Regions from separate parts of the Comamonas sp. F1-6 genome, predicted to be linked through region 1. Evidence: predicted binding sites of a transcription regulator. Region 1 holds the regulator's gene; the other holds the start of a gene.
The links. Region 1 encodes HrcA, which represses chaperone genes, less so after heat shock. Its sites were predicted from a motif close to TTAGCACTCNNNNNNNNNGAGTGCTAA; they were not measured.
Positions count from the first base shown of each region.

Region 2: the regulator HrcA is predicted to act here: its motif matches at 7,680-7,706, upstream of rpoH (RNA polymerase sigma factor RpoH).

Region 1 covers NZ_JBCPWN010000001.1:58,266-70,078, forward strand. Annotated here, with positions in the region: gene creC (two-component system sensor histidine kinase CreC) at 1-538, opposite strand, end outside; gene creB (two-component system response regulator CreB) at 544-1,227, opposite strand; gene rapZ (RNase adapter RapZ) at 1,257-2,180, opposite strand; gene recN (DNA repair protein RecN) at 2,185-3,942, opposite strand; gene AAIL66_RS00305 (NAD kinase) at 3,945-4,844, opposite strand; gene hrcA (heat-inducible transcriptional repressor HrcA) at 4,874-5,881, shown strand; tRNA gene AAIL66_RS00315 (tRNA-Ile) at 5,934-6,010, shown strand; tRNA gene AAIL66_RS00320 (tRNA-Arg) at 6,127-6,203, shown strand; gene AAIL66_RS00325 (CHASE2 domain-containing protein) at 6,257-8,602, opposite strand; gene AAIL66_RS00330 (FecR domain-containing protein) at 8,719-10,404, opposite strand; gene AAIL66_RS00335 (response regulator transcription factor) at 10,500-11,210, opposite strand; gene AAIL66_RS00340 (tryptophan--tRNA ligase) at 11,290-11,813, opposite strand, start outside.
Region 2 covers NZ_JBCPWN010000026.1:7,611-19,423, forward strand. Annotated here, with positions in the region: gene AAIL66_RS20780 (MFS transporter) at 1-652, shown strand, start outside; partial or broken gene AAIL66_RS20785 (IS5/IS1182 family transposase) at 761-871, opposite strand; gene AAIL66_RS20790 (3-hydroxyacyl-CoA dehydrogenase NAD-binding domain-containing protein) at 1,273-2,178, shown strand; gene AAIL66_RS20795 (3-keto-5-aminohexanoate cleavage protein) at 2,191-3,006, shown strand; gene AAIL66_RS20800 (GntR family transcriptional regulator) at 3,015-3,647, opposite strand; gene AAIL66_RS20805 (IlvD/Edd family dehydratase) at 3,708-5,465, opposite strand; gene AAIL66_RS20810 (tripartite tricarboxylate transporter substrate binding protein) at 5,577-6,590, shown strand; gene AAIL66_RS20815 (LysR family transcriptional regulator) at 6,644-7,561, shown strand; gene rpoH (RNA polymerase sigma factor RpoH) at 7,738-8,682, shown strand; gene AAIL66_RS20825 (tripartite tricarboxylate transporter substrate binding protein) at 8,824-9,822, shown strand; gene AAIL66_RS20830 (sterol desaturase family protein) at 10,074-10,817, shown strand; gene AAIL66_RS20835 (fatty acid desaturase) at 10,818-11,750, shown strand; gene AAIL66_RS20840 (iron-containing redox enzyme family protein) at 11,768-11,813, shown strand, end outside.

The sequences.
Region 1 (11,813 bases):
CGATTTTCTGTACCGAGCTGGAAGGCTTGGAGGTGGTCAGCACCCCGGCAATCTGGCCGTCCACCATGATGGGCGCGGAGACATACATGACGCTGCTGGATTCGTCCTCCTTGACGGCTCGCGTGGTGCGTGCGCCATATTCACCGCGCAGCGTCAGATAGACATCGCGCCAGCGCGAGTAGTCGGCGCCCTGGTCCCTGCCCTGGGAGTCGAACAGCACTATGCCCCGTGCGTCAGTGACGGTGATGCGCAGATCCAGCGTGGTCTTGCGCGTGTCCCAGATCCAGGCCTGTATCGGCTTTTGTGTGTAGCCGTGCAGCTGGGTGGCAAACGTGCTGTCCGCACCGGCTTGCAGCAGGCCTTTTTCCATGTCGGCACTGGCCAGCGTGGCAAGCGCATAGGCGGTCTCCACCAGCGTGTCCTCGGTCACCTTGCGCACGCTGGGCTTGATCTCCACCATGAAGACGCGCAGCACGAAAAAGGCGGCCAGACCGTTGATCAGGAAGAAGGCGAAGAAGAGACGCAGGCCCAGACGCATACCGGCTATCCGGGCTGGTTCAGGCTATAGCCCAGACCGCGGTGGGTGACAATGAGCTCCTGATCGGGCAAACGCTCGCGCAGTTTGGCGCGCAGGGTCTTGATGTGGGTATCCACCGTGCGGTCGGTGCTCTCGCTGTCCAGCCCCCAGATTTGCTCCAGCAAGGCGTCGCGGCTCAGGATGCGGCCTGCCGCGTTGACCAGGCTCTGCAGCAGCTGATATTCGCGCCTGGTCAGATCTAGTGCCTTGCTGTGGATCAGGACACGCTGCCCTTGCTCATCTATTTGAAGTGCTCTTGCAAGCTGGGCGGGCGCTACAGGCTGGAATTGCCTGGAGCGGCGCAGCAGGGCGCGGGTGCGCGCCAGCAGCTCGCGCGGGCTGAAGGGCTTGGTCAGATAGTCGTCCGCGCCCAGCTCCAGGCCCAGAACCTTGTCCATCTCCTCGCCTCTGGCACTGAGCACCAGCACCGGAACAATGGAGCCGGCAGAGCGCAGCTCGCGGCACCAGTCCAGGCCGTTGCCGTCGGGCAGGCCTACGTCCATGAGCAGCACATCAAATGCTGTCCTGCTCCATTGCTGACGCGCATCGGCGATCAGCAGACTGTGGGTGACGGCAATGCCCTCGCGCTCCAGAGCGTAGCAAATCGTTCTTGCAATGGCTGGGTCGTCTTCGAGCAGCAGCACCTGCATGGCTGACGTCTGAGGGCTGAGCATGCGGGTCAGCTGATCGGGTGGATGGCGTCCGGGGCCAGAAACTGCTGAGAGACCTGGATGAATTTGTCGCGAAAATCCAGTGAGCGGTGGCGGCGTACGGTGGGCCACTGCTTCTCGAAGTGCCTGGCGAGGGCTTCGACGAGAAAGACCGAGCGGTGCTGCCCGCCCGTGCAGCCTATGCCCACGGTGACATAGCTGCGGTGGTCTCTGGCCAGCAGCGGCAGCCAGCGTTCGAGGAACTGCTGTATATCCAGCTGCATCTGCTGCACCTCGGGCAAGGCGCCCAGATAGTCGGCAACCGGCTTGTCCAGGCCCGTCAAGGCACGCAGTTCCTTGTCGTAGAAGGGATTGGGCAGCATGCGCACATCAAACACATAGTCAGAGTCTGTAGGCATGCTGTGCTTGAACCCAAAGGACTGGAACATCAGCGTCATCTGCCCTGTGGGTGCTTCGATGATCTGCTTGATATAGCTTTGCAGCTGCGCCGACTTGAGGTCGCCGGTGTCGATGACGATGGAGCGGTCGCGCAGCAGGCCCAGCAGCTCGCGCTCCTTTTCGATATCGAGCTCCAGTGCCTGGCGCTCGTTCGTCAGGGAGCCGGGGGACAGAGGATGGCGCCGGCGGGTTTCCGAAAAGCGCCTGATCAGGGTGCTGCTGTCGGCATCGAGAAAAATCATGCGCGGCATCAGCCCCTGCTTTTTGAGGCGATGCAGCTGATCAGGCAGCTGAGGCAGGCCCTTGGCGCTGCGTGCATCCATGGCAATGGCCACTTTCTCGTCCTGATGGTTGAGCTTGAGCTCCACAAAGGACTGCAGCAGTTCCGGGGGCAGATTGTCGACGCAGTAGTAGCCAGCATCCTCCAGCGCATGCAGCGCAACGGATTTGCCCGATCCGGACATGCCGCTGATCAGAACAATCTCCATGGACATGATTTCAAACTCCTCTGACTTTGCTGCTTTTGCGTGCTGTAGTGCTGGCCTTGGCACTTCGGGCCTGGGTGCCCGATGGACGCTGGGCGCTGTTTGCGGCCTGCTTTGCAGGCAATCTTGCCATGGCCAGCATTTCTCTGGCATGAGCCATGGTTGCTTCGGACAGGTGCTCGCCGCCCAGCATGCGGGCCATTTCCATCTCGCGCTCCTCGCCAGTCAGCGGATCCACGCTGCTGATGGTGGTGTTGGACTTGGGGCGCTTGGTCACCCGGTAGTGCTGGTCTGCATAGGCAGCGACCTGGGGCAGGTGAGTGACGGCCAGCACCTGGCGTGAATCGCCGAGCGAGTGCATGAGGCGGCCCACGGTTTCGGCCACGGCTCCGCCCACGCCGGAGTCCACCTCGTCAAAAATCAGGGTCCCGGCCTGGCCCAGTTCGCTGGTGGTCACGGCAATGGCCAGCGAGATGCGCGACAACTCGCCGCCCGATGCCACCTTGGCAACGGGTTTGGGCGTGGCGCCGGTATGGCCTGCAACCAGAAAAGTGATGCTGTCCGTGCCCGCGGGACTGGCGGCATCGGCATGTTCGAGCTGCACTTCGAAACGGCCGCCCTTCATGCCCAGGCTTTGCATGGACTGGGTGATGGCGCGTGACAGGCGTGGTGCAGCCAGGGTGCGCTGCTGCGAGATTTTGCGCGCCTCGGCCTGATACCTGAGGTGGGCGGCTTGCTCTTTGGCGCGCAGCCCCTCCACATCGACGGCAGCATCCAGCTGGTGCAGCTCCTGTTTCCAGCCTTCGAGCAGGGTGGGCAAGTCCTCGGGTGTGCGCTTGTAGCGGCGCGCCAGTTGCATCCACAGCGACAGGCGTTCATCGAGATCGGCCAGCAGCTCGGGATCCAGATCGGCGCGGCGCAGATAGGCCTGCAGCGAGTGACGGGCATCGTGCAACTGGGCCACACAGGAGCCCAGTACGTCGGCAATGCTCTGAAACTCAGGCTCAAGATGCTCCTGGTCCTGCAGCAGGTGGTGGGCCCTGCCCAATGGGGTGGCCGCTCCCGCATCGTCATCCTCCAGCAGTTGCAGACAGGACTGGGCCGAGTCCATCAAGGTCTGCGCGTGTGACAGACGTGTGTGCTGGGCATTGAGCTCATCCCACTCTTCGGCGCGCGGCGACAGCTTGTCCAGCTCGGAAATCTGCCATTGCAGGCGCTCCCGTTCGCGTTGCAGATTGTCCTGGGCCGATAGCGCCTGCTCCAGTGCCTGATGGTTCTGGCGCCAGTCCAGCCAAAGCGATTTGAGCTGGGCCGTTTCAATGCCGCCGTAGGTATCCAGCATGGCGCGTGCTGCATCCGGGCGAGTCAGGCTTTGCCAGGCATGCTGGCCGTGAATGTCGATCAGCTGATCGCCCAGATGGCGCAGCTGCGTGGCTGTTGCGGGAGAGCCGTTGATCCAGGCGCGGCTGCGGCCCAGACTGTCGATGACGCGGCGCAGCAGCAAATCCTGCTCCTGCGCAAAACCCGACTCTTCCAGCCATTCATGAAGATGGGGTGGGCAATCGAACTCTGCGCAAATATCGGCCTGAGGGCAGCCTTCGCGCACCACCTGTGCATCGGCTCGTGCGCCCAGAACCAGTTGCAGAGCGTCGAGCATGATGGATTTGCCGGCCCCGGTTTCGCCGGTAAGCACCGTGAAGCCGGTCTGCCAGTCCAGATCGAGTGACTGGACGATCACAAAGTCCCGCAGGACGATGCGCTTCAAGGCCATGGTCAGACGCCTCCCTCGTTCCAGCCCAGTTTTTTGCGCAGGGTGTCGAAGTAATTCCAGCCCTTGGGGTGCAGAAAGTGCACGCTGTGATCGGCGCGCGTCACCAGGATGCGGTCACCATGCTGCAGCGATTTCAGTGACTGCATGTCAAAGTTCGCGCTGGCGTCGCCTCGGCCGCCCACCACCTCGATAGTCACTTCCTGAGCGTCGGAGAGCACGATGGGGCGGTTGGAGAGGTTGTGCGGCGCGATGGGCACCATCACCCAGGCAGGAATCGAGGGGTGCAGCATGGGGCCGCCGGCCGAGAGCGCATAGGCGGTGGAGCCCGTGGGGGTGGCCACGATCAAGCCGTCCGCGCGCTGGTTGGAGACAAAGCTGCCGCCGACCTCGATGCGCAGCTCCACCATGCCCGAGGTCGAGCCACGGTTGACCACCACATCATTCATGGCTTGGGCTTCAAACACGCACTGGCCGTCGCGCATGACGCGAGCATTCATCAGGGTGCGTTCGTCTTCCTCGTACTCGCCCTGCAGTATGGGCGTGATGGAGGCTTCGAATTCATCCAGGGCGATATCGGTGACAAACCCCAGGCGGCCCTGGTTGATGCCGACCAGCGGCGTGCCATAGCGCGCCAGATGGCGGCACACGCCCAGCATGGTGCCGTCGCCGCCCACCACCAGGCCGAGGTCGCAATGCCTGCCCAGACCGTCAACGTCCATGCTCGGGTAATCGGGCAGGCCCGCATAGATGGCGGACTGGGTATCCAGAATCACCTCACAACCCAGGCTGCGCACGTAACCGGCAATCTGTTGCAGCGCTTCGCTGGCTGCATCGGACGGAACGCCTGCTGCGGGTGTGTGGTACTTGCCGATCAGGGCAATATGGTGGAACGTGGATGTCATCTGGGAAATTACATCATTAAAATGAAATCATGCTCGACGAACGTGCCAAGTTATTGCTCAAAGCGCTGATCGAGCGTTACATCGCTGACGGTCAACCAGTCGGCTCGCGCACTCTTTCACGTGCATCCGGGCTTGAATTGTCGCCTGCCACCATACGCAATGTGATGGCCGACCTGGAAGAGATGGGTCTGATCATCAGTCCTCACACATCGGCAGGCCGCGTGCCGACAGCCAGGGGATATCGCCTGTTTGTCGACACCATGCTGACTGTGGACCGCTGCGATCTTGTAACGCCCGGCCTGATGCCTGAACAGCCGCAGAAGGTGATTGCCAATGCGGCCAATCTGCTGTCCAACCTCTCCCAGTTCGTGGGTGTGGTCATGGTGCCGCGTCGAAGCTCCGTCTTCAAGCATATCGAGTTCGTGCGCTTGTCGGAGCGGCGCTTTCTGGTCATCATCGTCTCACCCGAAGGCGATGTGCAAAACCGCGTGATCTTCACGGATGTGGATTACGAGTCCTCGCAACTGATAGAAGCCTCGAATTTCCTCAATCACCATTACGCCGGTTTGACAATGGAGGAGGTGCGCACGCGGCTGCAGACCGAGGTGGAGCAATTGCGGGGCCAGGTTGCCAGCCTCATGCAGGCAGCGGTGAATGTAGGCACTGAGGTCATGAGCAACCATGATCGCGAGGATGTGGTGATCGCCGGCGAGCGCAATCTGCTGTCCGTGAGCGATTTTTCCAGCGATATGGGCAATCTGCGCCGCGCTTTCGACCTGTTCGAGCAGAAAACGCAAATCCTTAGGTTGCTGGACTTCTCCAATCAGGCTGATGGCGTGCGCATTTACATCGGCGGCGAGAGCCAGACCGTGCCGTTTGAAGATTTGTCTGTAGTGAGTGCTCCCTATGAACTCGACGGCAAGGTGGTCGGCACCTTGGGGGTGATCGGCCCCACGCGCATGCACTACGACAAGATGATCCAGATTGTCGATATCACATCCAAACTGGTGAGCAATGCTCTGAGTCACAAGCGTTAGGCCCTACAATGGCGAAGTTTTTCTGGTGGCAGCCACGGCTGTTGTCAGTGTTGGGGCGTTAGCTCAGTTGGTTAGAGCAGAGGACTCATAATCCTTTGGTCGTCGGTTCAAGTCCGCCACGCCCTACCAAACTGCATGAAAGCCTGCCGTCTTCATCGATGGCAGGCTTTTTCTTTGCATGAACGCGAAAAAGTTGTCGATTTGGTTCGAGAGCCGTTTTTGCACTGCTAGAATACAACCCTGTTGCGGCTGTAGCTCAGCTGGATAGAGTACTTGGCTACGAACCAAGGGGTCGTGGGTTCGATTCCTGCCAGCCGCACCACAAAACGTCAAGCCTCAGAACTGAAAAGTTCTGAGGCTTTTTCGTTTCTGGGCTCAGGCTTTGGGTATCAGCAAGGTGAAGCTGCTGCCTTGGCCCAGCTGGCTGCTTATCTGCAGGCTGCCGCCATGACGCTGTGCCACGGTGCGCGTGAAGGCCAGGCCCAGGCCCACGCCATCCATGCGCTGGTGTTGCTGCAGGCGCTCGAAGGGCTGGCTGAGTCTGGCCAGCGATGCCTCGTCCATGCCGGAGCCGTGATCGCGCACGGCGATGCCCCATTGGCTGTCTTGCTCGACAACGGCGATTTCCACTTGGGCACCGCCATCCCCAGTCTGTGGCTTGCCGTATTTGATGGCATTGCTCAACAGGTTGATGACGGCGCGGTGCAGCAGGCCGGGGTCGCCATGCACGCAGGCTTCGGCATCCGGCAGCTCGAACACCAGTTGCATGTTCTGCTGCTGGGCAAGGGTCCAGCAATCCGAGACGGCCTGATCCGCCAGCAGGCCCAGGTCCAGGACTTCGCTGCGGTATTGCTGCTGCTGGGCTCTGGCCAGATGCACAAAATCGTCTGCCAGCTGAAGAGACGACTGGGCATAGCCCTCAATGCGGTCAAACAGTGCATCTTGCGAATCGATGCGCTTGCCTGTGCGCTGCATCTCCAGCAAGGTGATGATGGAGCCTATCGGTGCACGGATATCGTGGGAGATGAACTGCATGGCTTGGTCGCGCTGGGCCTGTGCGCTGCGCAGGTCGCTGATATCGACCAGGGTGATGAGCCAGCCCGAGGTGGGCGGTGCCTCGAAGCTCTGGCTCAGCAGCATCAGATGGCGGCCCTGGGTGTCGCGCCCTTCGCTCTGGCGTGACAGAGTAGCTTGCTGCAATGCGCTGTGCGTGAGCAGTGGCGTGCTGCTGGCAGCGCGGCCGCCGTCGCTGCTGGCGCTGTTCAGGCCGTGGAGCAGGGCGACCAGATCGTCACCTTGCTGGAGTTTGTGCTCCAGGCTCTCGATATAGCGGTGCGCGGCCGTGTTGGCAAGCAGCAGCAGCCCTTCGCGGTCGCAGACAAAAGTGGCCGAGGGCAGCTGGCGCAGGCTTTCGCTGACGAAGTGATGCAATGCGCGCAGCTGGCGCGAGGCTTGCTCCACAGCGTCGATCCGCTGATCGAGTGCGTCGCTCTTGAGCGAGGGGGCGGGCAGGCCCTGGCCTTGCAGATCGCGCAGCTCCAGCGCCAGAAAGCGTGTGGCGGCGCGCAGGCGCAGCCAGCTCCAGAGCGGGTAGGCAAGCGACAGGCCCAGCAGTGCCGCCGCGGGGGCGGTCTGCACATGACCCCAACGCGGCGCCAAACCGGCTATCGACAGACTGAGCAAGGCCAGCAGGATGCTGGAAATCAGCCCGCCAGAAGGGCCGAGCCAGGCCAGAGCCAGCAGGCCCAGCAGCACGGGCAGCACATTGAGGCTGCGGTTGAGCGTGGCAGTGGCTGGCTCCAGATGTGTGTCCTCAAGGATGCCATTGAGCACATGGCCCAGCATCTCCACATTCGAGATCAGGCGCGCATCAAAGCCGATAGGGGCCGTGAATTTTTCGCCAAGACCTGCGGCAGTGGCTCCAATCAGCACGTATTTGCCGCGAAAAGCGACCGCTGGGATATTGCCGCGCAGGATGTCGATATAAGAGTAGGTGGTGAACGGCGAGCCCGGGCTGTTCTGGCGGTCCCGCGAAGCCCGGGCAAAAGCGATGAACTGGGGCTGCAGCTTTTGCCAGGAGTTGGCTGCAACCGAGTCTGCTGGAGGTGGGGCAGATGGTTGGCAGGGTCGGGTGGTCTGGCCCACGCAGTGCAGGCTCAGCGCCATATGCCACCAGAGCTGGCCGGCCTTGCCTTCCTGTGCATAAAAGCGTCGCACCACACCATCGGCATCCATAGGCATCTGGGTGTGCCCCAGAGCAGCAGCCTCGCTGGCAAGGCTCTGTAAAGGGGCGGTGGCGGCGCTTTGCGCGGCGCGCGTGACGGGCAGCACTACGTTGCCGCTTTTTTGCAGTGCTCGTTGCAGCAGCAGATCGTCGCCGGGGTAGTCCCAGTCTTCCTCGCCGAAGACCACATCCATGCCGATGGCGCGGGGCTGTCCTTGAGTGATGCGCTCCAGCACGGCGGCGTGCAGTGCACGCCGCCAGGGCCAGCGGCCTATGCTGTCGATGCTGTCATCGTCGATGGCCACGATGACAACATCGGGCGAGGCTGGACGCTGGTGAAGCCAGGCCGAAGTGTCCTGAATAATGCCGTTGAAACGTGCCAGCTGCCCCGGGCCGCTGAGCCACCAGGTCATGCCGAGCAGGAAAGCGCTGAGCAGCAGCCAGCTCAGGCGCAGGTCCTGCAAGCGGTTTTTACGCAGGCCGGGCGCTTCAACCATGTGGGTGACTCGGTGAGAGGCTCATAAAACAATAGCTTCCAGCGCTTGTCATATAAGCGATCAAGATATGAATCCTATGAAGCTTCATGGAATTCAAGCGCTGGCAGCTATGGTTTTTACTGGCGCATCAGGCGTGAACCGTCGCCGGAAGTCAGCGCCTGCCCCTCGGACGAGGTCACCCAGTTGCCGGTCTGGAATTGGCGCGCGACAGAGAGATTGCTGCGCAGGCCGTTGGCATCCTCGACCTGCATCTGCAGATAGTAGGTGCCAGGAGGCAGATCCTGCGTGCTCCACTGAGGCTGGGTTATCCAGGTGTCGATCAGGGGCGCAGTGAAACCGGCGTCGCTGGCCACCACGATACGGTAGCGTTGACCCTCTTCACCTGCCCAGTGAATATGGCTGCTGCCTTCGCCGGGCGCGCCGCCGATCTCCAGCTCGGGCGATTTGGGTGCCAGGGCCAGTTTCATCTTTTGCGGGGCTGCGAAAGGACCCGCATCCGGCTGGCCGTTGCCGAGCTTACGGATGCTGCCTACGCGCCACATATATTCGCCGACAGGCAGCTTGGCCAGCGCACTGGCAGGCAGGGCGCAGTCCTTGAGGTCGTTGGCGTCGATCAGCGGCTGGGCAAAGCTGCCGTCGGCGGTGGCTACCTGGATACGGTAGGCCGAGGCTTCCGCCACCTGGGTGCATTGCAGGCCGTGCTGGCCCTGTCCGATGGTGGCTTCAGGTGCTGGAGACTCATAGAGCGGCGGCACCGGATGAGCTTTGACGCGCAACACTTGCAGGCTGCGTTTGCCAGGAATGCCGTTGGCGTCAATGGCGCGAATGGCCGCAATGTAGCTGCCGTCTTCGACACCCGTCAGGCGTGCAGGTGACCTTGTGAACATGCCGCCGCGCACGATCTGGGTCAGCTCCTTGTCCTGAGCGAGCAGCACTTGGTAGCGCACGGCACCAGCCATGGCTGGCAGGGGCAGGCTGACCCAGTTGGCGTCTTCGACAAGAGCGGGCCAGGCCGCAATATCGGGAGCCCCCAGCATGGCTGTGGGCTTGCCGATCTGGCCGTTTGCGGAGACGGACAGACCTTGACCTGGCCTGAGCAAGGCTGAGGGCTGGCCCGTCTGCACGGCGACCGAGCCTTCGTCGACGGCAGCAGCCGTGCGGCCCTCGTCATCACTCATCACCAGAAACTGGGTGCCGCGCACGCTGGTCGAGGCCGCCGGGGTGCGCACCTCGAAGCGGCGCTCGCCATTGGCTTGCCTGGACACTTTTGCTTCAATTGCGCCCTCGCGCAGATCGATGATGGACTGCAGACTGCCGGCTCGGCCTTTGCGGCGCATCTGGCGCAGCTCGACATCGGATTCGGACTGCACGCGCACCAGTGAGCCATCTGCCAGGCGCACGGAGACAAAGGCGTTGGCCGGAACCTGGAGCGAATCGCCTTCCTGCAGCAGCTGGCCTTTTTGCACGGGCTGAGGCGGCGCGTTGACGGAGTCTGCGAGATGGCTCGCAGAGCGTGTGCTTTGCACATCGCCTTGCACAAACACCACCGAAGCCATCGCTGCGCGCAACAGACGCGTGGGAATTTCCAGCACCGAACCGGGGCGCAGGCGCAGGGGGTTTTCCACCTTGTTGTGACTTTGCAGCGCTGTCCAGCGCTTGTGGTCGCCCAGATAGCGTGCTGCCAGCATCTCCAGCGTATCTCCAGTCACCACGCGGTGGGCAATGACATCGTTGCCGCGGGGAGTGATCTGGGCATGGGCCAGACCTGTTGCCGTCATCCCTCCAAACGCCACCCACAGCATGCCTGCACCCAGAATGGGCGCCGGGGAGTGGACGGAAAAGAGGTTTTGACGTAAATCAGGCATTTTTTAAAGCTAGGTTATGGGGGCTGCCGAACTCAGGCAGCTGGGGCTGCGGGCTGCGCAGCTTCGGGGACATCCAGGCGGTAACCATAGCCATAAACGGCTGAAATGGCATAGGGCTGACCGGCGCGCAGGTTCAGCAGATTGCGCAGGCGCGAGACATGGGTGTCCAGCGAGCGCGACTGCACCTCGGCGTTATGGCCCCAGACGACTTCGCGCAGATGATCGCGCGAGAGCAAACGGCCCTGGTTCTGGAACAGCGTCAGTGCCAGAGTGTATTCACGGTGCGTAACCTCCACGGGCTGGCCGTCCATCTCTATCCCATTGGTGGTGGTGAGAAAGCGGTAGGGGCCGAAGTCCAGCACGCTTTGTGCGGTCAGCGGATAGGCGCGGCGCAGCAGGGCGGAGATGCGAGCACGCAGCTCGCCCGCACGTATGGGCTTGATCATGAAGTCATCGGCGCCGCTGGCCAGGCCTTCGACAATGTCGGCCTCTTCGCTGCGGTGGGTCACGAAGATGACCGGCACTTCCTTGCTGATCTGCTCGCGCACCCAGCGCACGATATCCGGACCGCTGCTATCGGGCAGCTCCCAGTCAATCAGCAGCAAATCGAAGCTTTCGCGGCGCAGGGCTTGCTGCAGGGCGGCCCCCTTGAGGTAAGAGTGACAGCTATGTCCGGCTTCCGTCGCGACTTGTTGCAACAGTTCCAGTTGTAGCGGATCGTCATCCAGAGCAGCAATACGCATCGGTAGTTCCTTTAGTGCGAAGGATTACATCCACGCTGTCCTTTGAATTCGGAGGCAGCGTCCATCGGGCTGCGAGGAGCTATTGCTCGGCCGCCTCACGCAGTTGTTCCAGAGCCTGGATCACCAGGTCATCGCTGACACCATCCAGTGTCTGCAGGCACGGCTTGATGGCGGCCAGAGCCGTCGCGCCTTCGCGCTGCAACCGGGCGATGTTCTGCCCCGCTTCCTTGGGGGCGGTAAAACCCAGGCTTTGCAGCAGCAGCTGACCGTCAGCGGCCACCAGCTTGAAGTAGAACTGGCCATCGGATTCGCGATACTGCTTGAACTGGGGCAGTGCAGTCTTGGCAGCCTTGGTCTTGGCCTTGCTGGCTTGCGCCAGGTTGCGGATGCCGACGGCGCCGCGCAGTTGCTGCAGCAAAGGAGTCGCCAGCTTGCGTGCCTTGATGGCACCGGCCTGAAGAATCTCTTCCAGCTCTGCCGGGTGGGCAATCAGGTATTCATAACGCTCGCGCATGGGGGCGATTTCACGGTCGATGCGCTCGAACAGGATCTGCTTGGCATCGCCCCAGGCAATGCCTTCGGCATATTGCTGGCGCAGGGCGG
Region 2 (11,813 bases), on a different contig from region 1:
AGGTCAGGATGTCACGGCCGCCGGCGTCTCGCTGCTAGCCTACACCCTTCCCACGCTGGTGTTCCCGGTGGTTGGAGAACGCATCGCCATGCGCTATGGCCCGCGTATCGCCATTCCACTGGGGCTATTCGCCATCGGTCTTGGGTTCATGCTGATGCTCGCTGGCAGCCAGCTCGCCAACAGCCACTGGCTTTACGTGCTGCCGGGCTGCCTGATTGCCGGCGCAGGGCTGGGCATCACCAACACCCCAGTGACCAATACCACCACGGCAGCGGTCTCCAGCGCACGCGCCGGCATGGCGTCCGGCATCGACATGAGTGCCCGCATGATTACGCTGTCGATCAATATCGCGCTGATGGGTTTCCTGCTGGTGCACGGCGTGCAGCAGCACCTGCAAACCGCATTGCATGAACCCGTAGATGCTGCTGCGCTGCGCGAGATGGCCAACGGCATTGTCTCTGGCAACCTGCAAGCCCTGTACGCCCTGCAAGCAGGCGCTGACGCAGCCACTTCGCCGCAGGCACTGACAGACATTGCCCGCGAGGCGCTGGTACACAGCTTTGGCGGCGTAATGCTCTATGCCGCCATCGCCGTGTGGCTGCTGGCACTGGGCAGCTTTGTGATCTTTTCGGGTCACAGGCCAGCCCGGTGACTTTTATGGCGCTCCATGCCGATGGGCAAGAATCTGCTCGCTGATCTGCAACTTGGTTGCCTGCATTGCCATGGACATCGATTTCCTGCCGGGGCTGCAAGCGGCAGGCCTCGACAACATCGCAGGATTGGCAGCCGTGCCACCTGCTGTGTGCACCAGGCCAGAATCAGCATCCATGCCGAAGTACCACTGCTTGCCTCTCCCGCTCTGGTGCATCTCTTCACCATGCACCTTGTTTCCATTCTTGGTGAATGTCAGTGCAGCACTCCAGGTAGCGTCCACGTTGGTGCCTGCGTGCGGCATAGCTCTGCCCAATGCACTGCCGTGGCAAATTCATAGCACGCTCCAAGTCGATCAAAGACTGCGGTGCTTTTGCACCGCCTGCGATTTGCTGAATCGTGTCGACGGCTCCTCACGGATAGAAGAGTCACATCGCAATATATTTAAAAATCAGGATATTTATCCCAATAAATTTGTTTAACAAATTTATTGAAACCATCCAGACTTCCTCCAAGACTCATAGAACCTGGAGACATCCGTTGGAGCAAAAGATTTTCAGTGCGCCTGGGCACTTTTTCCGTCCCTCGCGTTCACATGCTGTGGTTATTGGCGGCGGAACGATGGGAGCCGATGTCGCGGTCGTTCTTTGCCGAGGAGCTTGCAAAACGACTGTTGTCGAGTCCAATCCCGACCGTGCTGCCAAAGTCCCTGGACTGGTCCATCACGGCTTGACCCAACTGGATGCGGGGCAGCAGCTTGCCCACCTGTCCGTCGTCTCGTCATTGGACGACCTCGACTGGAGTTCTGTGGATCTTGTGATCGAATGCATCCCGGAGCGCCTGGACATCAAGCAAGCGCTTTTCAAGCAACTCGAGCAGCGCGCCCGCAAGAATGCATTGCTGGCCAGCAACAGCTCTAGCTTCCCCATTACGGCCATTGCAGAAGGCCTGGCAACGCAGGAACGCATGCTGGGTCTGCACTTCTTCATGCCTGCACACCTGACGCCTCTTGTCGAAGTGGTGTGCGGCGAGGCATCCCGCATGGAATGTGCAGAGAACCTTCATGCTTTCATGCGCCAGTGCGGCATGGTGCCGGTGCTGGTCAAGAAGGATTTGCCAGGCTTTTTGGCGAATCGTCTTCAGCACGCGCTGGCTCGCGAAGCTTTTGCACTGATTGAAGCTGGCATTGCATCAGCCGAAGACGTGGATGCAGCCGTGCGCTTTGGCTTCGGCTTTCGCTTTCTTGCAGCGGGCCCCGTGCTTCAGCGCGACCATGCAGGTCTGGAAGTCCACTGCGCCGCTGGAGCAACGATGTATCCATCGCTGGCGGCCAACAAGGAGCCAAGCCCATGCCTTTCGCAAAGAGTGGCTGAGGGAAAATTCGGCATGAAGTCCGGAGAAGGTTTTTTCAAGTGGACTCCAGAGAGCATCGCGCAAGAGAAACAGCGCTACCAGAAGACGCTGCTGGCAGGTCTCGAACTTCTCAAGAGCGAATTGCCTTCCGTGGGCGACGCTGCCGAGCAATAAGAGGAGCGCATGATGAATACACCTCTGATCATCACCGTTGCCCCCAACGGAGCCTACAAGACCAGGGAGCAGCACCCTGAGGTTCCTCTGACTGCGGCCGATCTGGCACAGACCGCCAAGGAATGCCTGGACTCCGGTGCGTCCATGATTCATATGCATGTACGCAAGCCTGACGGCAAGCATTTGCTCGATGCCAGCGCCTACATTGAAGCCACTGCTGCAGTGCGCAAAGCAGTGGGCCAGGAGCTGGTGGTTCAGGTCACCACTGAAGCAGCACAGGTCTACCAGCCATACGAGCAGATGCGGGTCGCACGCGAAACGGCTCCGGAAGCGATCTCTGTCGGCTTGCGCGAAATACTCAAACCTGAAGTTCCCGAAGCGGATATCCAATCCTTCTTCACATGGCTCAAGCAAAGCAATGTGATGACCCAGATCATCCTGTATGACGTGGCGGACGTGCAGGCCTGGCAGCGCCTGCTTGCAAGCGGCGTCATCCCGGAAAACAAATGGTTTCTGCTGTTTGTACTGGGCCGCTACTCGGCGGGCCAGACCTCTTCGCCCATCGATCTGCTGCCATTCCTGAATGCCCATGACGATGCCCATCCATGGGCGATGTGCGCCTTCGGCCCGCAGGAAAACGCATGCGCGATGGCTGCTGCAAGTCTTGGAGGCCATGCGCGCGTCGGCTTCGAGAACAACCTGTTCCTGAAGAGCGGCGAGCCGGCAGCAAGCAATGCAGCCTTGGTCGACCAAGTTTGCCAGGGGGCCGCAGCGCTGGGCCGCCCTCTGGCCACGGCTCACGATATTCGAGGCATGTTCCTGAACTGATCAGCACTTCAAGGCAGCAGCGCCTCTTCTGCCTTCAAGTAGTGATCTCTTGGAGGCACAAGATGGTCTGCCGTCAGACGGATCAGACGCTCCCTCGCCCCCTCCCCTTCCGCCAGCACCGCCAGCAGCTCGTGATGCTCCTTTTGGGATTGCAGCTGACGCTCTCTGGACATCAGCGTTCCAAATCGAATTGCATGCGTTTGGCGCGCGAAGTCTTCGATGGATTGCGACAGAAAAACATTGCCGCATTGAGCAAACAAAAGCCGATGAAACTCCTGGTTGGTCCGAAAAATGCCGCGCGGGTCCTGTTGCAGGATAGCTGCGTCATGCCCGGTCTGAATGCGCCTGAGCTGCTCCAGGGCATCACGGTCCAGAGGCAGCGCAATTCTGCGCATAGCCTCCAGCTCGAGCAGCTCTCTCATTTCGTAGAGATGAATGACTTCATCTCTGCTGAAAGCCTTCACCATGGAGCCAATATTGCGCCTGCGCTCAAGCAGGCCAGCGCTTTCGAGCTGAGCCAAAGCGTCTCGCACCACATGGCGTTTGGCTGCGAACCGTTCCATCAGATCATCTTCGACAAGACGCACTCTGGGAGCCAAGAGGCCCAGAACAATGTCTTCCTCCAATGTCGCGGCAATCACGGATGCACCGTCCTCGGATGGACGGCGCTCCTTGGCAAAAGCGCCCGTCGGCATATGAACTTAACTCCTTGGAATCGAACCCTTGCGCTGCGTCGCGGTCAAGAAATCAAAGTCTGCGCCACGATCAGCCTGCAAAACAGTTTTCTTGAACAGATGCGCGTAACCACGCTCTGCCACAGGAACTTGAACAGGCTTGGCATTCTGACGCATAGCCAGCTCTTCATCGCTGACCAGCCATTCAATACAGCGCTCGCGCACCGACAGGCGAATTCTGTCTCCGGTTTGCACCCAGGCCAAGGGGCCGCCAATCGCTGCCTCTGGCGTCACATGCAGGACGATGGTGCCGAAAGCGGTGCCGCTCATACGGCCATCAGAAACGCGCACCATGTCTTTCACGCCTTGAGCGGCGAGTTTCTTGGGAATGGGCAAGTAACCCGCTTCCGGCATCGCCGCTGCTTTGGGGCCGATATTCTTGAGCACCAGCACATCCTCGGCCCGCACATCAAGCTCGGGCGAGTCGATACGCGCTGCCAGGTCCTCTGCATTCTCGAAGACAACGGCACGGCCCTCATGCTCCATCAGCTCGGGGTTGGCTGCGGACTGCTTGATGATGGCGCCTGCCGGGGCAAGATTGCCGTGCAGCACGGCAATGCCTCCCTGCGGATACAAAGGGGCATCCAAAGTCTTGACCACATGCTGCTTGAAGCCTGGGCCAGCCGCCTCCAGCTCCTCGCCCAAGGTGCGCCCCGTCACGGTCAGAGCATCCAGATGCAGCAGGGGCTTGAGCTCTCGAAGCAGGGTATGCATGCCGCCGGCTGCATGAAAGTCCTCCATGTAGTGGTCGCCGGACGGCTTGAGGTCGAGCAACACGGGAGTATTGCGGCTCATGACGTCCAAAGCCTTGAGATCCAGCTCGTAGCCCAGGCGACCCGCGATCGCGGCCAGATGCACGATGGCATTGGTCGAGCCGCCCATGGCCAGCAACACGCGCATGGCGTTTTCGAAGGCAGCAGGCGTGAGAATCTTGTCAATGCTCAATCCTGCACGCGCCATGTGCACGGCCACCTCACCGGATCGCTCCGCAATTCGAATGCGGTCGGCAGTAACCGCTGGAGGAGTTGCACTGCCAGGAATGCCAATCCCCAGAGCCTCTGCAATGCAGGCCATCGTGCTGGCAGTGCCCGCCACCGAGCAGGTGCCCACGCTGGCGACGAGCTGATTGTTGACGTCGGAAATTTCCTCAGCATCAATTTCTTCGGCACGAAATTTTCCCCAGTAGCGCCGGCAATCGGTGCACGCACCCACTCTTTCGCTTCGATGCGATCCCGTGAGCATGGAGCCGGTGACCAGTTGCACTGCCGGCAGTCCGACCGAAGCAGCTCCCATCAGCTGAGCCGGCACTGTCTTGTCACACCCCCCGATCAGCACGACCGCATCCATGGGTTGCGCTCGCAGCATCTCCTCCGTGTCCATGGACATGAGGTTGCGCAGGTACATGCTGGTCGGCTGGGAAAAGCTCTCGTGCAGCGAGATGGTCGGGAAGTCCATGGGCAGACCGCCTGCCATCAGGATGCCGCGCTTCACCGCCTCAATCAATTGCGGCATGTTTCCGTGACAAGGGTTGTAGGAGCTGCCTGTGTTCGAGATACCAATCACAGGTCTGTCCAGCGCCTTGTCGGTATAGCCCGCCCCCTTGATGAAGGCCTTGCGCAAAAAGAGAGAGAAACCGCGATCACCATAGTTGGTGAGTCCTTTGGAAATGCCGCTCGAAGCGGCTTCCGGATGAATCGTGGCTTGCTGGTCTGGCTTGTTCGTCATGGGAGGGTTAACCATTGTTGATGCGCTGATTATTAATAATATTATTGATTAAAAGAAAAATCGAGCGCTCAAACAAGAAAGCGCATACCTGAAAACCCTAAAGGAGACTTCATGAAACCCACAGAACTCGTTAATCCGGGCATGCGCCGCCGCAATCTCATTAACCTGGTTGCAACCGCCCTCGTCGCATCTGGTGCATCGGGAGCAGCCTGTGCGCAAACTGACTACCCCACCAAACCCGTGAGGCTGGTGGTTCCCTATGCGCCGGGCGGAGCGACAGATGTCATCGGCCGCGTTCTTGCCAAGCAGCTTTCAGACGCACTCGGGCAGCAGTTCGTCGTCGACAATCGCGCCGGAGCTGGCGGTAGCCTTGGTGCAGGTCAAGTCGCCAAATCACCTGCTGATGGCTACACCTTGCTGATGGGTGCATTCACAAGCCACACCATCAATGCAGCGCTAACGCCTGCTGCGACTCCTTTTGACATCCATAAGAGCTTCTCTCATATCTCCGTCGTAGGTACCGTTCCGCTGGTATTTGTGGTCAACCCCAATGTTCAGGCGAAGTCCGTCAAGGAACTGGTAGCGCTTGCCAAGGCCAGCCCCGGCAGCGTCACGTTTGCATCCGCAGGCAATGGCTCGCCTCAGCATCTCTCGATCGAGATGTTCAAGCGTCAGACACAGGTTGAAGTCGTTCATGTGCCCTACAAAGGCAGCGGACCCGCTCTTTCCGATCTGCTCGGCGGTCAGGTCAACGCCATGATTGACACCGTTCCTGCCGCACAAAGCCAGATCAAGGCAGGCAAGCTCCGGGCCCTGGCCACAACGACCAAAGAACGCGTTGCCTCGATTCCAGACATCGCTACTGCCGTGGAAGCTGGATTTCCAGACATGCAGGTCAGCTCCATGTTTGCACTTTCGGCACCTGCAGGAACTCCAGGTGCAGTCATTCAGAAGATCAATTCAGCGCTGAAAGTGATTCTGTCCAAGCAGGATGTCAAGGACTCCATGCTCGCCCAGGGGACTATTGCTACCTACAGCACGCCGGACGAGTCGGCCAAGATCATCAACGCCGAGTACGCCAAGTGGGCCCGATTGATCAAAGACAGCGACATCAAGGCTGAATAAGCGAAGATAGCGGAGCTCCAGGACGCTGCAGCTCCGCTACCTATACTGCTGTGGTGGAAGCCAATCTATCAACCAAAGACCTGAGAGCGGTAGTAGCCCTGAGCCAGACCAAGAGCTTTGGTCAAGCCGCCCTCCTGGTTCACCTCTCCCAATCTGCGCTGTCGGCCCTGATTGCGCGTGTGGAAGCCCAAATCGGAGCAAGACTGTTTGAGCGCACCACTCGCGCTGTCGAGCTGACCGATGCGGGGCATGTTTTTATTGCCCATGCCCAGGAGATCTTGCGAGATACGCAGCGAGCCCTACGGGCCGTGACGGACACCGTCCAGCTCAGAACGGGATCGGTGACGGTTGCAGCACTTCCTTCTTTGGCCGCCTCGCTGCTGCCAAAGGTCTTTGCCGAATTCACGCGGATTCATCCCGGGGTACGCTTGTCCTTGCTTGATACCTTATCGGGCCCTGCGTTTGATCTCGTTCGTGATGGCAAGGTCGACTTTGCACTCACTGCAGCAGATCCCAAGCAAGAAGACCTCGCCTATGAGCAATTGATGGAGGACCAGTTCTTTCTCATCTGTCCCGATGACCATCCTCTATCCAAGCAGGCAGGTCCCGTCCCGATCGAGAACACCTTGGACTATCCGCATGTCTCCATGCCCAGTTCTGCCAGCGTCCGCCAGTACATTGATGCGGATCTGCACTCAAAAGGGCTCTATTTCGCTCCCGTCTTTGAAGTTGACCATATTGCAACCATAGGAGCTCTGGTCAGTGCGGGCCTGGGCATCAGCGCACTACCTGAAACAGCCGTATCGCTGTTGCAAGCTGGCCGCCTTGTGCAGATTCCTTTGTCGTCCCCCGGAATTCAACGTCCTTTGGGCATGGTGATGCGCCGCCACGCACCTCGAAGCTCGGCGGCCAAGGCATTGGAGGCGTTAATCAGAGCGAGCCTGCACAACCTGGCCTCTCATTCAAGCTAGTGCACTACAGCAGATGCCAGGAAAGAGAGAGGTCGAAGGGAATGTAAAAAATTCTCCACGAATCGACACGAGCCGCCTGAACCGTCAAAAACCAACAAAAGCTGTGGGAACTTTGTCTTTAGCACTCTCTCTAACGGAGTGCTAATATGAAGATCATGGAAGAAAGGAAACCTGCAATGAAAACTGCCTCCGGCTCCATTGCTACTGCCTTGGCGCCCGCGAACCCCTGGGCGCTGGTACCTCCGCTGGGCAACCTGGATGCCTATATCTCGGCGGTCAATCGTATGCCAATGCTCACCCTTGAGGAAGAGCAGGACTACGCTCGCAAGCTCAAAGAACACAATGATCTGGACGCCGCCGGGCGTCTGGTGATGTCTCACCTGCGTCTGGTCGTCTCCATCTCGCGCCAGTACCTGGGTTATGGCCTGCCTCACGGCGACCTGATTCAGGAAGGCAATGTGGGACTGATGAAGGCTGTCAAACGCTTCGACCCCGATCAGGGCGTGCGTCTGGTCAGCTACGCTATGCACTGGATCAAGGCGGAAATCCACGAATACATTCTGAAGAACTGGCGCATGGTCAAGGTCGCCACGACCAAGGCCCAGCGCAAGCTGTTCTTCAATCTGCGCTCGATGAAGCATGACCTGAAGTCCGATGCCGCCATGGCGGACGAAGAGCTGGCCCTGCGCGAGACGCTGACCTCGAACGAAATTGACGCGGTTGCTGCAAAGCTCAACGTCAAGCGCGAGGAAGTCATCGAGATGGAAACCCGTCTGGCCGGTGGCGATGTGCTGCTGGATCCTTCTCCCAGCGACGACGGAGAGCAGGCCTTCGGCCCCATCGCCTACCTGGCTGATGCCAGCCACGAGCCTACAGCCATGCTTGAATCGCGCCAGCGCGATCATCTGGCAACCGATGGCCTGGTCATGGCCCTGGAGGGCCTGGATGACCGCAGCCGCCGCATCGTTGAAGAGCGCTGGCTCAAGGTCAATGACGACGGCTCTGGCGGCATGACGCTGCATGAGCTGGCTGCCGAATACGGTGTGAGCGCCGAGCGCATTCGCCAAATTGAGGTAGCCGCCATGAAAAAGATGAAAAAAGCGCTGGCCGAGTTTGCGTAAACGCCAACTTGCGCAGCAAGGCTTAAAAAGGCTGAAATGCTGAACCTCAAACCCGGATAATTTCCGGGTTTTTTATTTGTCGAAAGACATGCTGCACTCATGGGCAGCCATCAACCATCAAGAATTCACAAGAGACCTGCCATGCCTATTCGCACTTCGCGCCTCCTGAAGAACCTGTCCCGCCGCAGCCTGGTTGCAGCAGGAGTCGCCATGGTGGCGACAGCAATGGCTCCGGCCACCATGGCAGCCGACAACTGGCCCGACAAGCCCCTGCATCTGATCGTGGGCTTCCCCGCAGGCTCCTCGCCCGATCTAACGGCCCGCGCATTGGCCGAGCCATTGGAGAAGAAGCTGGGTCAGACCATCATCGTGGAGAACCGCGTGGGGGCCGGCGGCAATATCGCCGGCGAATATGTCGCCAAGGCTGATGGCTACACCTTCAGCGTGATGATCAACGGCAATATGACCATTGCCAAGATGCTCAACCCTGCCGTGCGCTATGACCCCATCAAGGACCTGCAGCCCGTGAGCCTGATCGGCGTGGCTCCGCTGGTGCTGGTAGCCCCCGCGTCGGCCCCACAAGGCAAAGCCTTCATGGAAGCGGCCGCCAAGGCTGGCGACAAATGGAGCTATGGCTCGCCCGGTGTCGGTACCGTGGGCCATCTGGGCATGGAACTGCTCAAGAGCCGCTCGGCCATCAAGGCCGTGCACGTGCCCTATACCGGCTACCCCCAAGTTTTCAACGGCATTCAGGGCGGCGATTTGAAGCTGTCCATGCTCCCTCCGGCACTGGCAATGGCACAGATTCAGGCCGGCAAGCTGCACGGCATTGGAGTGACCTCTGCGGCACGCAGCCCGCTGGCTCCCGGCCTTCCCAGCCTCAAAGAGCTCGGCGTCAACAACTTTGATCTGGAAATCTGGAACGCCGTGGCTGCTCCCAGATCCATGCCCAAGGCCCATGTGGACAAGCTGGCAGCCGCCGTCAGCGAGATCGTGCGTACGCCCGAGATGCGCCAGAAGCTGTCCATGCAAGGCTGGCAAGCTGTGGGCAGCTCGCCCGAGGGCCTGAGCAACCGCATCCAGCAGGATGTGAAGGCGCTGGGCACCATCATTCGCGAGCAGGGAATCACGGCGCAGTAAACACGCCCCCTGAGCCGCTTTGCGGCTTCCCCCGAGGGGGACGACAGCCTAAGCTGCGGGACGGCCCTTGCTGGCCATCTCTCGGCTGGGACAGCTCCAGTTTTTCGACATTCCGTGCTCTGAGCTCTACTCCGGGTATCGGCTGAAGCTACTGCGGCGTCCTTTATCATGCGCCCGACAGGCATGGGTTTACGCTATGCCGTCGGGCGCATTGTTGTATCTAGGGCAGCGCCACCGCTTTTGGAGCCTTCATGGACGCTGGTACCTGGTTCACGCAGCTCAATGCCTGGCAAGTCATGGCATTGGGCCTGGTTTTTTTCGGGGGTATTTATCTGCTGGGCGGCCTGCTCATGGCAGCACTGACAGCGGCCCTCGCACGCGCGGGCATAGGCAGGCCGCTCGATACGCGCCCGCTCAAGCCCGATCAGCTAAAGCGTGAATGGCGCCAGTCCTTTCATTCCATACTGATCTTCGGCACAGGCATGATCGTTCCATGGGGCTTTCTGCAACTAGGCTGGGCCCAGCTCTCCCCCACAGCCAGTGCCGGGCGCATCGCTGTGGAGATCTTTGCGCTGCTGATCTGGAACGATGTGCACTTCTGGATCAACCACCGCCTGCTGCACACGCGCCGCCTGGTGCGCTATCACGGCGACCATCACCGCTCCGTGGTGACAACCCCCTGGTCCACCTACAGCTTCCACCCCATCGAGGCGCTGATGCTGGGCAACATCATCTTGCTGCCCATGCTGGTGCATGACTTTTATTTCTGGTCGCTGGCCTCGGTGCCGGTGTTGAGCCTGATCCTGAATCTGATCGGCCATTCCAACTACGATTTTTTTCCCTCAGTCCCCGACACCCATCCACTGGCCGCCAGCCGCCGTCACCATCTGCACCACGCGCGCCCGGCAGGCAACTATGGCTTTGCGCTGGCCTTCATGGACCAGCTCATGCGCACGCGGGTCGCAGACAACACCCCCAAAAGCTCCAGTCACTGAATGAGCAGGCACCCAGGCCAGCGCCGATATCCAGTCCTGCGCCACTGGCGGGACTGGCAATCCGTCTTCTACATGCTCCTGCTGCCGCTGCTCGTGTGGTGGCAATGGAGGCATGGCTTCAGCTTCATTCTCTACGGCATCGAGCTGTTTCTGACATTGGGAATAGGCGTTATTCACCACAACCACACCCATGTGCGCATGTGGTGGGGACGCTGGACCAACCGCTTCACCGATTACTGGCTGACCCTGCTTCAAGGCCACCCCACCTTTGTGTTCTGGCCCGCCCATGTGGCCAATCACCATCGATTTCGCCATGGACCGTGCGATCTGGCACGCACCTACCGGCCAGAATGGGGCGGCGATACCAATCATCTGTGGGGCTATCTGATTCACCCGGTGCAGGCGGCTTTTGTGCTGTATCCGCTGTTCTTTCGCTGGCTGAACAATCTGCACCGTCACTGGCCTGGCGCCTTTCGCTACTGCATGGGGCAATACGCGCTGTGGCTGGGAAGCTGGGGCTTCTTTCTCTGGCTGGACTGGCAAAAGGCGTTGATCTTCATCATCGTTCCCCAGTTGCACGGCCTGCACTGGCTGCTGGCTACCAACTACCTGCAGCATGCCCACGCCGATGGAAGGCCGCTGAGCAGAGCACAGCGCAATACTCCAGGTATCGAGCTGAACTACGCGCGCAACTTTGAAGGCCTGGTCAACCCCCTGCTTTTTAATATTGGCCTGCACACCGCGCACCATGAATGCCCGCATGCCCACTGGTCCGAACTGAGCGGACTGCATGAGCGCATTTACCGTCAACGGGTCACACCTGCATTGAACGAAGGTGGCCTGCTGCCTTATATGGGACGCGTGTTTGTATTGGGTCTGGTCTGGCCCGCGGCAAGAACCCAGCCGCAGATGCCGCCCGACGCTGTGAAGTAAAAACCTGTTGAGGATCTATGCCTGTTGCCTATTCCAACGTCTATCTGCAATCTGCCGGCATGT